3 regions of the Bacillus sp. TCT6 genome follow, and region 2 is predicted to be linked to each of the others. Evidence: riboswitches for the same ligand, from Rfam matches in the RefSeq annotation. Region 2 holds a riboswitch; each other region holds the start of a gene.
The links. Region 2 has a riboswitch for S-adenosylmethionine ahead of AC0ONG_RS00325 (methionine ABC transporter ATP-binding protein). Riboswitches for the same ligand answer to the same signal wherever they lie in the genome.
Positions count from the first base shown of each region.

Region 1 (5,469 bases), 1.1 Mb from region 2:
GTATACTCTATTAGTTTCTCTTTAAATTTCTCTGCTCCCCAGTCTGCAACAAGAAATTTCAAACGAGCTAAATGACGTTTCTCGCGATATCCAAAATCACGGAATATAGTAGCAATCCCAATTGCTATCGCCTTCACTTCTTCTGGTAAAACGAACACATCTAATTCATCAGCTAAATATGGACGGGCTGATAATCCACCGCCTACTTTTATATGAAAACCAACTTTTTTCTCACCATCTATTTCTTTCGTAGCAGGTGTAAATGCAACACAGTTAATCTCTGCGTTTGCCGAGTTATAAACGTTAGAACTAATAGACATTTTAAATTTACGTGGTAAGTTAGAAAACTCTTCATTATGTTGGAAATAGTCATATACCTCCTTCACAATATGCGTTGTATCAAACAGTTCATTCGCATCAATTCCTGCAAGTGGATTACCTGTAATATTACGTGTTATATCACCACACGCCCCTGCTGAAGATAACCCAACTCTTGCTAATCTTTTAAAAATATCTGGCATTTGCTGAATTTCTAACCAGTGAAACTGAATCGCCTGTCTTGTCGTAATATCTATTACATCACGTCCATAATCCTCAGCGATAGAAGCAAGCACTTCCGCCTGCGCATTTGTAATAATCCCTGAAGGAATATTTACACGCATCATAAAATAGCCAGCTTCTTTCGGTCTTTGCAAATACAATCCTGCCCATTTAAATGCGTCCCACTCTTCTTTCGGAATAGATTCGAATCCATTTTCCGCATAGTAAGGAATATCATTAAAAATTTCCAAACCATCTTTTGCTAATTTATTTTTCTCAGTCTGATTTAATTTTTCATTATTAGCCCATACTTTTTCATAACTCATTTTTAAATCCCCCTATATAAAGTGAAACTTTAATCAACCCTCACCAATCGGGCATTTACAGCCTGCTCCAGCCGAATTTTGAGGTGGGCGTTTTACTTCCCAGCAAACAACGGGACAAAACTACGCTCTTGTAAGTACTTCACGATTTGTTCTGCACATTCTTCAATAGAATACTTGTGCGTTTCTACAATTAATTCCGCTCGATCTGGTTCCTCATACGGTGAATCAATACCTGTAAAATCTTTAATATCACCTTGTCTCGCTTTTTTGTATAACCCTTTTGGATCACGTTTTTCACACTCTTCAATTGGACATTTTACAAACACTTCTATAAACTCATCTGCCGCTAATAGATCCCTAACTTGTTTGCGATCTACTCGAAATGGTGAAATAAATGCTGTAAGGACAACTGTTCCTTGATCTACAAATAGCTTCGCCACTTCGCCAATACGCCTTATATTCTCCATACGATCACTTTCAGAAAAACCTAAGTCTTTATTTAAACCGTGGCGAATATTATCCCCATCTAACACATAATTTCCAATATTCTTTTCAAATAGTTTACGAGCAACCGCATTCGCTACTGTAGATTTACCCGAAGCTGATAAACCAGTAAACCAAATTACAAAACTGTGATGTCCATTCTTCACTCTTCTATCATCTTTTGAAACCGAAGCTATATGCCAAGTAATATTCGTATCCATCTCGTTCTCTCCCTATTCTGTTACTACTTCTTTTTTTAAACCTTTAATTAGCACTTCTACTACTTCTTTACGACTAAATGTACTTGGCGGAATCTCACCGTTTCTTAATAATTCTCTTACTTTCGTACCCGATAAAATAACATGATCTTCTTTTCCGTGCGGACATGTTTTCGTTGAAGCCATCGCTTCACATTTCGTGCAGTAAAAACTATGTTCAAAGAATAGTGGTGTAATGCCTAACTCTTCTATCGTAAAATTCGTGAAGATTTCTTGCGCTTCGTATGTTCCGTAATAATCTCCTACTCCGGCATGATCACGCCCTACAATAAAGTGTGTACATCCAAAATTCTTTCTTACTAACGCATGAAATATAGCTTCCCTTGGTCCTGCGTAACGCATTGCAGCAGGAAATACACTTAAAAAGACACGATTTTTCGGATAATAGTTTTGAAGGAGTACTTCATAGCTTTCCATTCTTACATCAGCAGGAATATCATCCGATTTCGTTTCTCCAACGAGTGGATTTAAAAAGAGACCATCTACAATTTCAAGAGCAGATTTTTGAATATACTCATGGGCACGATGTACCGGGTTTCTCGTTTGAAATCCGACTACTGTTTTCCACCCACGTTTTTTAAATTCTTCTCTCGTTTCAATTGGGTCTAAACGATAAGAAGGAAATTGATTATTTTCAAAGCGTTTTGTTAGAATAATAGTTCCTCCAACGTAAACGTTTGGCCGTTCATATAACTTTTTCACTCCTGGATGAACCTCATCCGTTGTTTTATATACAAGTAACGCTTCTTTTTCTTTATCTGGTACGAAAATATCTTCTATTTGAATAACACCATATATATTTCCATTGTTGACAAGCTTTACTTCCTCTCCAGTCTTCAGGCTTTCTGCGACTTCTTCTGTTACCGGTAATGTAATCGGTATACTCCACACACTACCATTTGCTAAACGAAGCGTTTCTACGACTGAATCATAATCTTCCTTCCCTAAAAAACCAGTAAGCGGGCTATATCCACCTGTCGCCAATAGTTCTAAATCACTTAAAGCAATATTGTCTAATTTAATTTCTTTTTCAATTTGTGATACCTCATATGTCTCATCTATACGGTTTACTAATTCGTTTACTGTGCTCATTTTCTATATCCCCTCTTAGCTTTATTTCAAGATTCATCTTATTGATAATGAAGACCACATTCGGTTTTCATTTTCCCAGCCCATCTACCATCTCTTGAATCGCCACCATCCCCTACAGGTAAAGTACATTTCTCACACCCAATACTTGGATAGCCAACATCATGCAACGGGTTATACGGCAAGCTATGTTTGTATACATATCGCCAAACTTCTTTCCACGTCCAATGAATGAGTGGACAAACTTTAATAGATTGAAAACGATGATCTTGATTTATAAACTTTGTATGCTTACGTGTTTCTGATTGTTCCCTTCTTAAGCCCGATATCCATGCTTTTTCCACGACTAATGATTTTTCTAAAGGTAAAATTTTTCTAATCTTACAACAAAGATTCGGATTGCTCTCCCACAGTTTTTCACCATGCAACTTCGCCTGTTCATCAAGTGTAAGTTCTGGCTGTTTTTCTATAATATTCAATGAAGGAAATCGTTCCCTCACTCTTTGAATTAATTCATACGTTTCTTGAAAATGAACATTTGTATCTAAAAATACAACTTTAGCAGATGGATTTACTTGGTTTATAAGGTGCAGCAATACCATACCTTCCACCCCAAAGCTACATGCATAGACGATTTCATCTTTATACTCTTCATAAGCCCAATTTAATACTGATAACGCGCCTTTTGTTTCATCTTCTTCCGAAAATGAAACAACATTTTCTTCCCACGTTTCATACGTCAACATGTTTTTTCCCCCTGTAAAAGCAAAAAGACGGTTTTAACCTAATGAAAATAGGTTAAAACCGCCTCTAGTTTTTCTAGTCAGCGCTTTTCACTTTAAACGTACTTTTTCACTTTTCTCTAACTGAATTACTTTTCCATCTTGCACAACAATTGTAATTGAACCATATTTCATATCAGCAAGCATCGCTTCAATCTTCTCGGATACTTCATCAAAATGTTCCCGTACACTCACGCGAACAGCCCCCCTTTTTATTCATAAAAAAAATCTTTCCCATTTCGAAAAGACTGTTCGGTAATATATTTTACCTTATCTTTCAAAATGGATTCCATTTTGCTGGATTTAGCACCTTGCTTTCTATAAGCAGGTTGCCGAGCTTCTTCGGGCCAGTTCCCTCCGCTTCTCTTGATAAGCTTTGTATTTGTATTTTATCACAATTCTGATTTTTTTCAATCCTAGTTTTCCGATATATTTTAATTATTTTATTTTACAAAAAAGGAATTGCCCATCCGAACAACTCCTTTTCTATTTAGACAAGCTCTTTAATACGTATGCGATCGTTCCCAATAATATTTTCATATGTTTCGCGTTCCACAACTACTTGCGATGTTCCGCCTTTTGCAAAGACCACGGCTGGTCTTCGAATCCGATTGTAATTATTCGCCATCGAATACCCGTAGGCTCCTGTACAGGAAACTGCTAGTAAATCAGCAGAAGCGACTTTTGGTAAATGAATATCCCAAATCAACATATCTCCACTCTCACAGCATTTCCCAGCAATCGAAACGAGTTCCTCATTCTCATCATTCCCTCGATTCGCTAACATTGCTTCATAACGCGCACTATATAAAGCAGGTCTTAAATTATCTGTCATTCCACCATCGACTGATACATATTTCCGAATACCAGGAATATCTTTCACAGATCCAACTGTATAAATTGTTGTCCCAGCATCACCTACAATGCTACGGCCTGGTTCAATCCATATTTCTGGCAATGGATATTCACATACAGTAAATTGTTCTCTCACTGCACTTGTTACAGCTCGCACATATGTCTCAAGAGTTAATGGTGTATCCGACTCTGTGTAGCGTATTCCAAATCCCCCGCCTACATTTAACACTTTTACTACATAGTTTGTTTGCTCTCTCACTTCTTCTAAAAATTGGCGAAGAACTTCAATTGCTCGAACAAAACCAGCTGTTTCAAATATTTGCGATCCGATATGTGAATGAATCCCTAGCACATTATAATTTGATTTTTGTAAAGCAAATCCAATTGCCTGCATCGCTTGACCGTTTGAAACGCCAAATCCAAATTTCGAATCATCTTGGCCTGTTGTAATATATTCATGTGTGTGCGCCTCTACTCCAGGCGTTACACGAATTAATATGTTCACAAATTTTCCATGTTGCATCGCTAAATCGTGTAAAATTTCTAATTCAAAGAAATTATCTACGACAAAACAACCAATATTCGCCTGAAGAGCCATCACTATCTCTTCTTCTGTTTTATTATTTCCATGAAAATGAATACGTGATGCTGGAAATCCTGCTTGGAGCGCAGTATATAATTCTCCCCCAGAAACAACGTCTAATGACATATTCTCTTCACGAGCTACTCGGCACATCTCCATGCACAAGAACGCCTTGCTTGCATATGCTACTTGATAAGAGAAACCACTTTCTTTAAAAGCACGATGAAACGCTCGGCATTTTCCTCGAATAGACTCTTCATCATATACATAAAGTGGTGTTCCGTATTGCTTTGCTAGCTGCGTCGTATCGCACCCTCCAATTTCTAAGTGTCCTTGCCCATTAATTCGGCTTGTGCCGTGTAAATACATTTAAATTCCTCCCTTATTTCCTCTAAAACTCATAACCCCAATCTTCTATTCATTGCAGCACGCTTTTAGATAGACAAAAAACGCGCGGAACAATGTTCACACGCGTTTCTTATTAGGAAAAATATATATTGAAAAAATAAACGAGTTGTTATCTCCTCAAAATA
Region 1 is NZ_JBVYHX010000001.1:1,138,687-1,144,155, reverse strand. It holds gene AC0ONG_RS05815 (nitrite/sulfite reductase) at 1-866, opposite strand, end outside; gene cysC (adenylyl-sulfate kinase) at 959-1,570, opposite strand; gene sat (sulfate adenylyltransferase) at 1,583-2,719, opposite strand; gene AC0ONG_RS05800 (phosphoadenylyl-sulfate reductase) at 2,758-3,462, opposite strand; gene AC0ONG_RS05795 (YezD family protein) at 3,550-3,693, opposite strand; SAM riboswitch class I at 3,766-3,874, opposite strand; gene lysA (diaminopimelate decarboxylase) at 3,989-5,305, opposite strand.
Region 1: another riboswitch for S-adenosylmethionine. It lies ahead of AC0ONG_RS05795 (YezD family protein); the one in region 2 lies ahead of AC0ONG_RS00325 (methionine ABC transporter ATP-binding protein).

Region 2 (5,469 bases):
AATGCGTGCAGACATTTTATTCCGTGCTGCAGCAATCGTTCGTCGCAGAAAACATGAATTCTCTGCTATTCTTGTAAAAGAAGCAGGTAAGCCATGGAATGAGGCAGATGCTGATACAGCAGAAGCAATCGACTTTATGGAATATTATGGTCGTCAAATGTTAAAATTAAAAGACGGTATTCCAGTAGAAAGCCGTCCAATTGAATATAATCGTTTCTCTTACATTCCATTAGGAGTAGGTGTTATCATTTCTCCTTGGAACTTCCCATTCGCAATTATGGCAGGTATGACAACAGCTGCTTTAGTTTCTGGTAACACAGTATTACTAAAACCAGCTAGTACAACTCCTGTAGTAGCAGCGAAATTTATGGAAGTATTAGAAGAAGCTGGCTTACCAGCTGGCGTAGTAAACTTCGTTCCAGGTAACGGTTCTGAAGTTGGTGACTACTTAGTAGATCATCCTCGTACACGTTTCGTAAGCTTCACGGGATCTCGTGATGTAGGTATCCGTATCTATGAGCGTGCAGCGAAAGTAAACCCAGGACAAATTTGGTTAAAACGTGTTATCGCTGAAATGGGCGGTAAAGATACAATCGTTGTTGATAAAGAAGCAGATCTTGAATTAGCAGCTAAGTCTATCGTTGCATCAGCATTCGGATTCTCAGGACAAAAATGTTCTGCATGTTCTCGTGCAGTAATCCATGAAGATGTATACGATCACGTATTAAATCGTGCTGTTGAATTAACGAAAGAATTAACAGTTGCTAACCCAGCAGTATTAGGTACAAACATGGGTCCTGTTAATGACCAAGCTGCATTTGATAAAGTAATGAGCTATGTTGCAATTGGTAAAGAAGAAGGTAGAATCTTAGCAGGTGGCGAAGGAGACGATTCTAAAGGCTGGTTCATCCAACCAACAATCGTTGCTGACGTTGCAGAAGATGCTCGCTTAATGAAAGAAGAAATCTTCGGACCAGTAGTAGCATTCTGTAAAGCGAAAGACTTCGATCATGCACTTGCAATTGCAAACAATACGGAATACGGTTTAACAGGTGCTGTTATTACTAACAACCGTGACCATATTGAAAAAGCACGCGAAGACTTCCACGTTGGTAACTTATACTTCAACCGTGGATGTACTGGTGCAATCGTAGGTTACCAACCATTCGGTGGCTTTAACATGTCTGGTACAGACTCTAAAGCTGGTGGACCTGATTACTTAGCACTTCACATGCAAGCAAAAACTACTTCTGAAACTTTATAAGAAATAGTAGAGGAGCTCTTCACAGAATGTGAAGAGCTCCTTTTAAAATTGAAATCCTATATATTACCATCGTTCGAAGGGAATGAGCTAAAACCTATTAATAGCGTGATAAACATGTGAACAGAAATAAAATGATGAGAAAAGTTGACTTATTAGTCATATTTTTAGTATTCATTTTGAGAATTTCCTGTATAATACAATTTGAAAGAAAATCTATGGTTCGACAAGGAACACTCCTTTCAGTTTTGCTCACTGAAAGGAGTGTTTTTTTATGTAGCTAAAAATTCTTGCGTGCTTATTACATTTGCATATACGCCATTTAAACTAGCTAAAATTGTATTGTGAATATAAACAGCTGGTATAGTAGCGTTCTTAAAAGAAAGGTCTTTTGTAGCACAAGCGTCATGTATAACGGTACATTGAAAGCCAAAATCGAATGCAGCCCTTACTGTTGCATCGATACACATATGAGTCATCATCCCGCATACAACGACATGTTCAATATTTAAACGTTTTAATTGCTCTAGAAGATTAGTTTCTCGGAAGCTATTTGGATAATGTTTGACTATAACTGTTTCTTCTCTAAGTGGACGTACGCTTTCATGAATATGTACACCTTCTGTATTAGGTAGGAAAAAAGTAGCGTCATCTTTTATAGCTACGTGTTGGATATGAAAAATAGGTTCGCTGTTTGTTCTAAAGTGTTGTAATAACTGATTAGTATATTCGCTTGCTTCTACTGGATTACGCAATTCCATCTTTCCATTTGGAAAATAATCGTTTTGAATATCGACGAGTAAAAGAGCTGTTTTCATATATTTATCTTCCTCCGAGTTTCATATTCAAATAAATTTATTCAATTTGTAGAGAGGATTCTCCTGTTTAAAAATATGAGGAAGAAGAATTTTAAATAACCTTGAAAGTTACTATTTTTCAGATGAATATTCATCTGAAAATTTTAATAAAGGAATAATTAATATTTTTCTGAAAAATGTATTGACTCTTATTATTCTGAGTTCTATAATGAGAATTAATTAAACGACAATTAAATCGATACATTCTTATCCAGAGAGGTGGAGGGACTGGCCCTACGATACCTCAGCAACGGGTTTTTTAATACCGTGCTAACTCCAGCAAGCCATATAAAGGCTTGGAAGATGAGAAGATGTGAACGAGTACATATAAGTGCTCTCCTTCTTATCTTTATGGTTGATAAGAAGGAGGGCACTTTTTATTTTACCTCGAAAGCTCTACTTTAAGTTTTTACAGCATATAGGAGGGGGAAAAATGATTTCTTTTAACAATGTAAGTAAAGTGTATGAATCAGCTGGGCAATTTGTTCATGCGGTGGAGGATGTAACATTATCAGTTGAGAAAGGCGAAATTTTTGGCATTATCGGTTTTAGTGGAGCTGGAAAGAGTACATTATTACGCTTAGTAAATATGTTAGAGAGACCGACGGCAGGAACGATTTCAATAGATGATAAAGATATTACATCATTATCGACGAAAGAATTACGCAAACTAAGACAAAGAATCGGAATGATTTTTCAAAGCTTTAATTTATTTAATTCAAGAACAGTGTTTGGGAATATTGCTTATCCATTAAAGTTAGCGAAATTGCCAAAGAACGAGATAAAGGAACGAGTGAATGAACTGCTGAGGTTTGTAGGGTTAGAAGATAAAGCAAACTATTATCCAGAACAGCTATCAGGGGGACAAAAGCAGCGTGTTGGTATTGCTAGAGCACTTGCGACATCGCCAGATATTCTTATATGTGATGAGGCAACATCAGCCTTAGATCCAGAAACGACGACAGAAATTCTAAACTTATTAAAGAAAGTAAATCGAGAATACAATTTAACAATTCTTCTTATTACACATGAAATGCATGTTGTGAAAGAAATTTGTCACCGTGTAGCTGTAATGGAGAAGGGAAAAGTTATTGAAGAAGGAAAACTGTTTGATGTTTTCACGCAACCAAAAACAAAGACGACTCAAAACTTTGTACGTTCTGTTATTAATGATCATTTACCAGAAAGTGTTCTAGCGAAAATTCAAAATGGTGGTCAAATTTATCGTCTAACATTTACTGGTGAGGAGACAGGACAGCCGGTACTATCATATATCGCAAAAAACTATAACGTTGATGTAAATGTACTGTACGGAAATATTATTGAACTTCAAAATGTGCTATTTGGAAATCTGCTTGTAGAATTGCAAGGTGAGCAGAGGGAAATTCAAAAAGCATTACAACATCTAAGACTGCAAGTGCAGCTGAAGGAGGTAGAAGCTCATGCGAGTTGATTGGAGTATATTTTGGCCGCGCATACTAGATGCGACGGGAGATACCCTCTTAATGGTAATTGTAACACTTATATTCGCTACAATTCTGGGTATACCTCTAGGTTTACTTTTATATGTAACGAGAAAAGGAAACTTTTTAGAAAATAAATGGGTCTTTTCTATTCTTAACATCATAATTAATACAATTCGTCCGGTACCATTCATTATCTTTTTAGTAGCTTTAAGCCCACTAACAAGAAGCGTTATTGGAACGACGATTGGAACAGCAGCGGCAATTTTCCCGATGACGTTAGTCGCATCAATTGGTATTGCTAGAATGGTTGAAACAAATCTTGTTTCCGTTCCGAAAGGAGTAATTGAAGCAGCGCAAGCAATGGGCGCCTCGCCAATTAGAATCGTTTTTGAAATCCTTGTACCAGAAGCGTTAGCACCATTAATCTTAGGTGTCACGTTTATGACAGTTGGTTTAATTGAATTTTCTGCAGTTGCTGGGCTTGTCGGTGGTGGCGGTCTTGGTGACTTGGCAATGACATATGGTTATCAACGTTTTGATACATCGGTTATGTTCGTAACGGTTGTTTTACTTATTATTCTCGTACAGATAGCTCAAAATTTAGGAAACTACTTTGCGAAAGTCTTGTTACGCAGATCATAAAAAGGAAGAGAGGAAAAGAAAATGAAGAAAATTTTAGCATTTGCATTATCAGCGATTGTAGGAATCTCAGCATTAAGCGGCTGCTCAAGTGGAGACACGGGTGCAGGAGCGAAAGAAAAAGTAGTTCGCGTCGGTGTAACTGGAACGGATGGAGACGCTTGGGAAATTTTGAAGAAAAAAGCTGAAAAAGAAGGGATTAAAGTTAAACTGATTGAGTTCTCTGATTACACAACGCCAAATAAAGCGTTAGCTGATGGAGATATTGAATTAAACTCATTCCAGCATATTGCTTTCCTAGAGCAATTTAAAAAAGAGCATAAGTTAGATATTACAGCTGTTGGTACAACGCAAATTGCACCAATGGGTTTATACTCTGAAAAATATAAGAAAGCAAATGAAATCCCAGATGGTTCAGAAATTGCAATTCCAAACGATCCAACGAACCAAGCACGTGCATTAAAACTTCTTGATGCAGCTGGATTATTAAAGCTTAAAAAAGATTTTGGCTTATTTGGAGATCCAAGCGGCATTGCTGAAAATCCGAAGAAATTAAAAATCACGCCGGTTATCGCACAGCAAACACCTCGTGTATTAAAAGATGTAGCAGCTTCAGTTATTAATAACGGTGTTGCTGGTCAAGCTGGATTAGATCCAGCGAAGGATCCTATTTTCTTAGAAGATCCAAAGAATGAAAATGCGAAGCCTTATATTAATATTTTCGCAGCTCGTACGAAAGATAAAGATGATCCAACACTGAAAAAAGTAATTGAATTATATCATTCAAAAGAAGTAACAGATGCAATTAAGAAAGAAACAAATGATGGTTCAATTTCAGTTGACCTTTCACTTGAGGAGCTTGAAAAAATCGTAAAATAATGATTGGGTTTAATGGACTAACAGAAGGAACCCCTCCGCTGTTAGTTCGTTCAACATATAATCTACTTAACAAACGAACCCTAATTCTGTACCTTCCAATTTTGTATAACGTAGAATCCAATGTTTGTTAAGTAGAGTAATGGACCAGGAGTTTTCCTGGTCTTTTTTTATGAATGAAAGTAGATAGCGAACAGTAAGGTAATCCAAATTATAATGGGATAAGAAAATAAGCTGAAAAGGAGTGTAATTACGAATTGCTTTTGATGAATTAAGTGTTTTTTTGATAAAAAAAAGAAAATAGAAAAGAGAGTAATGAAAAATGCTGATATTACGCCGGGGTTATAGGAGCGATAAATGAAAAACAAAA
Region 2 is NZ_JBVYHX010000001.1:75,942-81,410, forward strand. It holds gene pruA (L-glutamate gamma-semialdehyde dehydrogenase) at 1-1,264, shown strand, start outside; partial or broken gene AC0ONG_RS00320 (cysteine hydrolase family protein) at 1,514-2,079, opposite strand; SAM riboswitch class I at 2,323-2,428, shown strand; gene AC0ONG_RS00325 (methionine ABC transporter ATP-binding protein) at 2,552-3,571, shown strand; gene AC0ONG_RS00330 (methionine ABC transporter permease) at 3,561-4,226, shown strand; gene AC0ONG_RS00335 (MetQ/NlpA family ABC transporter substrate-binding protein) at 4,248-5,102, shown strand; gene AC0ONG_RS00340 (HXXEE domain-containing protein) at 5,270-5,469, opposite strand, start outside.

Region 3 (5,469 bases), 1.1 Mb from region 2:
ATATTTGTACGCGGTTTTTCTTGCATAGATTGTAATCGTTGTTTAATAACTTCCTGACGTGTATCTATGTTTGTTTGTAATTGTTCTATATGTTTCTTTTTGTCAGTAATTACTTGTTGTGTTTTGCTAATTTCTTTTTTTGTATCGTTTAATTCAGCCTCGTTTTTATTAATAGAAGTAGTTAATTCATCGATTTTCTTCTGTAATTCTTGAATTTCTTTTTCTATTTGTTCTTTCTCGACTGATTTATTTTGTAAGTCACTTTGTTTGCCTTCTAATTCAGATTGAATGTTAGTTAATTTATCTTGATTCGTTTCAGCGTATACGGGTGAAAGTAACGGGGAAGCAAAAATCGTTCCTGCTGCTAAAACACTAAACGCTGCAAATTTCTTTTTCATTGTTGTCTGACTCCTTTCCCTATGAATGTTATATATCATAAGAAGAAGGGTGTCTATCGTTGTAATCATAATGTAAAGAAAACTTTATAAAATTGCTAAGTTTTGTCGGAATTTATCATTTTTCAACTTTAATTGTCATAGTACTTACATTTTATTTATATGTGTAACAAAGGTAAATTTTTGATTTATTTGTAAAATGCAGGAGGGAAGTAAGAGTTTTTATGGGGTGAAATATTACTTAGAAAGCCAATGAAATACTAGTAAGGAATCGTTCTCATGTGAGGTTTTCTGACATGAGTTTATTTTTTGTCAAGAAAATTATTTGTGTTCGAGCAAAGTTATTTTGTTGTCAGATTTTAAATTTTGATTTATGATTTTTAACAGGGACAAAATGTAGTGAATTGTCGAATAATATGTAATACTCTTAATTTCTTAGTTTTATAGAGATAGAATGAGAGATAGAGTGACACATCGAAGAGGGGGTTACAACAAATATGAAAAGAATAGGACTTGCATGGCAAATATTAATAGGACTTGCACTTGGTATTGCAGTTGGGGCGATTTTCTTTGGCAATCCGGCTGTAGTGAGTTATTTACAACCAATTGGTGATATTTTCATCCGATTAATTAAAATGATCGTTGTACCGATTGTTGTAGCAAGTATTGTTGTTGGGGTTGCTGGTGTTGGCGATGTTAAAAAACTAGGTCGACTAGGCGGAAAAACAATTATTTACTTTGAAATTATTACAACAATTGCAATTATTGTTGGTCTATTAATAGCGAATATTTTCCAACCAGGAAAAGGCGTGAATATGGAGCAGTTAACAAAGACAGATATTTCAAAATATACACATACAACAGAGCAAGTACAAAGTCATTCATTTGCAGATACATTTGTAAATATTGTTCCAACGAACATTATGAAGTCATTAGCTGACGGAGATATGCTTGCTATTATCTTCTTCTCTGTACTATTTGGTTTAGGTGTAGCAGCAATTGGTGAAAGAGGAAGACCAGTTCTTCAATTTTTCCAAGGTGTAGCTGACGCAATGTTTTATGTAACAAACCAAGTTATGAAATTTGCACCATTTGGTGTGTTTGCACTAATTGGTGTTACAGTTTCTACATTTGGTCTTGCTTCATTAATTCCATTAGGGAAATTACTAATTGTCGTATATGGAGCAATGATCTTCTTCGTCGTAGTTGTCTTAGGACTTACAGCGAAAATATTTGGAATTAACATTTTCCAATTCTTTAAGATTTTAAAAGACGAGCTGATCTTAGCGTATTCTACAGCAAGCTCAGAAACAGTTTTACCGAAAATCATGGAGAAGATGGAGAAATTCGGTTGTCCGAAAGCAATTACATCTTTCGTTATTCCGACAGGTTATTCATTTAACTTAGATGGATCAACTTTATATCAAGCAATTGCGGCGATTTTCTTGGCGCAAATGTACGGTATTGATTTATCTATTACACAACAAATTACATTATTACTTGTATTAATGGTTACATCAAAAGGTATCGCAGGTGTACCGGGCGTATCATTCGTTGTATTATTAGCGACACTTGGTACAGTAGGTATTCCACCTGAAGGTTTAGCGTTCATTGCTGGTATTGACCGTATTTTAGATATGGCTCGTACAGCAGTTAACGTTGTAGGAAACTCTTTAGCAGCTGTAGTTATGTCTAAGTGGGAAGGTCAATATGACGCTGAAAAAGGACAAGCTTATTTAAAAGAGATTTCTGAAAAGGGTCAAGCTGCTTAATTATAATATGAACAAGCTCTCACATAATATGTGGGAGCTTTTCTGTATATAGAAGAGGAGCAGACATAATGAAACGTAAATATGGTGACGGTGCTTCGTGGAAGAGACTAATAGAAAAGAGTTATACGGTTAAGCAAGTGGAAGAGGGAATGCTCGGAATACTGGATATAAAAAAAGTGAGAGAGCCTAGTTGTAAAGAATATGATGGTAAAGAAATTTGTATTGCAAGTGATGGGTATACGTGGGTTCAATATTTCATTAATGGAAAGAACTTTGCGATTACAGCTATGTTAGATGATAGGCACAATTTAGTGCAATATTATATTGATGTGACGAAAGAATATGAAATAGACGATCGTGGTTTACCGTATTTTGATGATTTATATTTAGATGTAGTATTATTACCCAGCGGTAAGGTGTATATATTAGATGAAGAAGAGCTAGAGGATGCTTATAAAAGTGGCGATGTCACGAAGGAAGAGTATGAGTTAGCTTGGTACACTACGAAATGGATATTAGCAGCAATAAAAAATAGTGAATTTTATTGGATTTCAATATTGGAAGAAGAAATAGAAAAGTTAAAATGATTGTTGTATTCAAATTTTTGTATAATTACCAAAAAAATCTATACAAAAAATAATTGACTTTTGTTTTGTAAGCGAGTAAAGTTAGGGAAGAAATTATTATTAAAAAATAAATATGAAACCTTCTTATAAAGAGAGGCGGAGGGACTGGCCCTACGATGCCTCGGCAGCGGACTCGATTTCAGAGTGCTGTGCCAAATCCAGCAAGCGTGTGCTTGAAAGATGAGAAGAGTGTTTCTTATAGATGTATAAGACCTCTTCTCATCGGAAGAGGTCTTTTGTTATTCATTAGAAAAAGGTTGAAACTAGGGAGAGATGGTACTTTGAAAGAAACGAGAGGAAATGGTTTAGCTTTATTACCACTTGGGATATTTTTGGCGCTATTTATTGGTTCTGGAATTATTACAGGTGATTTCTATAAATTGCCGATACTTGTAGCGATTTCAATTGCTGTAGGAGTTGCTTTAGTGATGAATCGTAAAGAAAGTTTTAATGTGAAAGTAGAGCGGTTCGCTAAAGGTGCAGGAAATCCAGATATTATGATTATGGTATTAATTTTTGTGCTTGCTGGTGCATTTTCTGAGACTGCTAAAGGAATGGGCGGGGTAGACTCAACTGTTAATTTAGCGTTAACTATTTTACCGCCAGGATTTATCGTAGCTGGAATCTTTGTTATTGGTGCATTTATTTCATTAGCTATGGGGACTTCAATGGGAACAATTGCAGCGTTAGCACCAATTGCTGTAGGTATTAGTGGTCAAACTGATATCTCAATTGCGCTTACGATGGCTACTGTTGTTGGCGGAGCGATGTTTGGTGATAATTTATCATTTATTTCAGATACAACAATCGCAGCTGTTCGTTCACAAGGAACAGAAATGAAAGATAAGTTTAAAACGAACTTTTTAATTGTATTACCAGCGGCTATTATTACAATTGTACTATTAGTAATAGTTACTTCAGGAAGTGATACGCAGGTTAAAGCGCATAGCTTTGATTGGATAAAGATTTTACCGTACGCAGGAGTACTTATTACAGCTCTACTTGGCTGGAATGTACTTATCGTATTAACTGGTGGAACTGTACTATCTGGTGTTATCGGTCTTATAGATGGAAGTTACACGTTAGAAAGTTTCTTTAAAAGTGTAACGACTGGAATGGGCGGTATGATGGAGTTAGTATTACTTGCTATATTAATTGGCGGTATGGTTGAATTAATCCAATATAATGGTGGTATTCAATATTTAATGAATGTATTAACACGTAATATTCGTTCGAAAAAAGGAGCGGAATTTGGTATTGCTGGTTTAGTGAGTATGACGAATATGTGTACAGCAAATAATACGATTTCGATTATTTTTACAGGCCCGCTTGCAAAAAATATTGCGGATCAATATGAAATAGATCCTCGTAAATCAGCGAGTGTATTAGATCTTTTCTCATGTTGTGTGCAAGGGTTGATCCCGTACGGTGCCCAAATGTTAACGGCAGCAGGATTTGCAGCGTTATCTCCGGTTGAATTGTTACCATATGCATTTTATCCAATTTTAGTTGGAGTATGTGGGATTGTTTCTATTTTAATTGGGTTTCCAAGGTTTTCGAAAGTAGCTGAGAAAAAAAAGTATCATAAAACAGCTTAATCTAATATGAACGTTAGTAATTAAAAAACGTGCAGAGAATAGACTCTGCACGTTTTTTTGCGTAAAGGGCTGAATATGACTCGGTCTTAAGTCTGAGTTAAAAACGGTTCTTAAGCTCGTTATGGAAAGATGAAAAAATAGTTAAGATAAGAGTATCAAATCGAAGGGAGGCAAGCACAAGATGAAACAATTTCTAGCGTTTATCGCAGCCGGTATTTTGGCTTTAATTGCTCTTGGTAGTCTTGCTGGTATTGTAGGATTCGCAATCGGAGCAGGAGTTGTATATTGGAGCTATAAATCATTTGTGCGAGCTAAATCATTTTTTGGAAAGTTAGCTTGGGGTATTGTTGGTTTAATCGGTTTATCCATTGCACTTTCTCATTCACCAGCATTAATCGGTATCGCTGCTTTAGTGGTTTTATACTACGGATACCGTGAGTGGAAAAAAGAAAAAGATGTAGTTGTTGAATCTGCTCCAGAAAGTTCTAAACCATATAGCAACTTTGAAGATGAGTGGAACAAATTAATGAAAAACTAAAACAATAAATCAAATTATAATTAAAGTAGAAGAGAGGAAGATTTATAATGAAACAATCTTTATTCGGACGTGTACGCGATGCAATTTTAGCTGATTTTCATAACGTGTTAGATGAGAAGGAAAGAAAAAATCCAATTGCGATGTTAAACCAATATTTACGTGATAGTGAGCGTGAAATAACAAAAATTGAGAAGTTAATTGAGCGTCATAAAACATTAAAATCTAACTTCGCTCGTGAGCTTGAGCAAGCACGTTATTTCGTTAATAAAAGATCAAAGCAAGCTATCATTGCTCAAGAAGCAGGCGAATTACAATTGCACGAACGTGCGTTAGAAGAGGTAGCTTATTATGAAGGGCAAGTAACTCGATTAGAAGAAATGTATGCAGGTGTTGTAGAGCAAATTGATGAGTTAGAGCGTCGTCTTTCTGAAATGAAAAATAAATTAAAAGAAATGCACGCAAAGCGTATGGAACTAATGGCACGTGAAAATATGGCACATGCAAATCGTCGGATGAATACTGCGATGCATAAAATGGATG
Region 3 is NZ_JBVYHX010000001.1:1,150,272-1,155,740, forward strand. It holds gene AC0ONG_RS05850 (murein hydrolase activator EnvC family protein) at 1-398, opposite strand, end outside; gene gltP (glutamate/aspartate:proton symporter GltP) at 893-2,167, shown strand; gene AC0ONG_RS05860 (ribonuclease FAU-1 family protein) at 2,236-2,754, shown strand; SAM riboswitch class I at 2,875-2,980, shown strand; gene AC0ONG_RS05865 (Na+/H+ antiporter NhaC family protein) at 3,075-4,391, shown strand; gene AC0ONG_RS05870 (lmo0954 family membrane protein) at 4,573-4,929, shown strand; gene AC0ONG_RS05875 (PspA/IM30 family protein) at 4,977-5,469, shown strand, end outside.
Region 3: another riboswitch for S-adenosylmethionine. It lies ahead of AC0ONG_RS05865 (Na+/H+ antiporter NhaC family protein); the one in region 2 lies ahead of AC0ONG_RS00325 (methionine ABC transporter ATP-binding protein).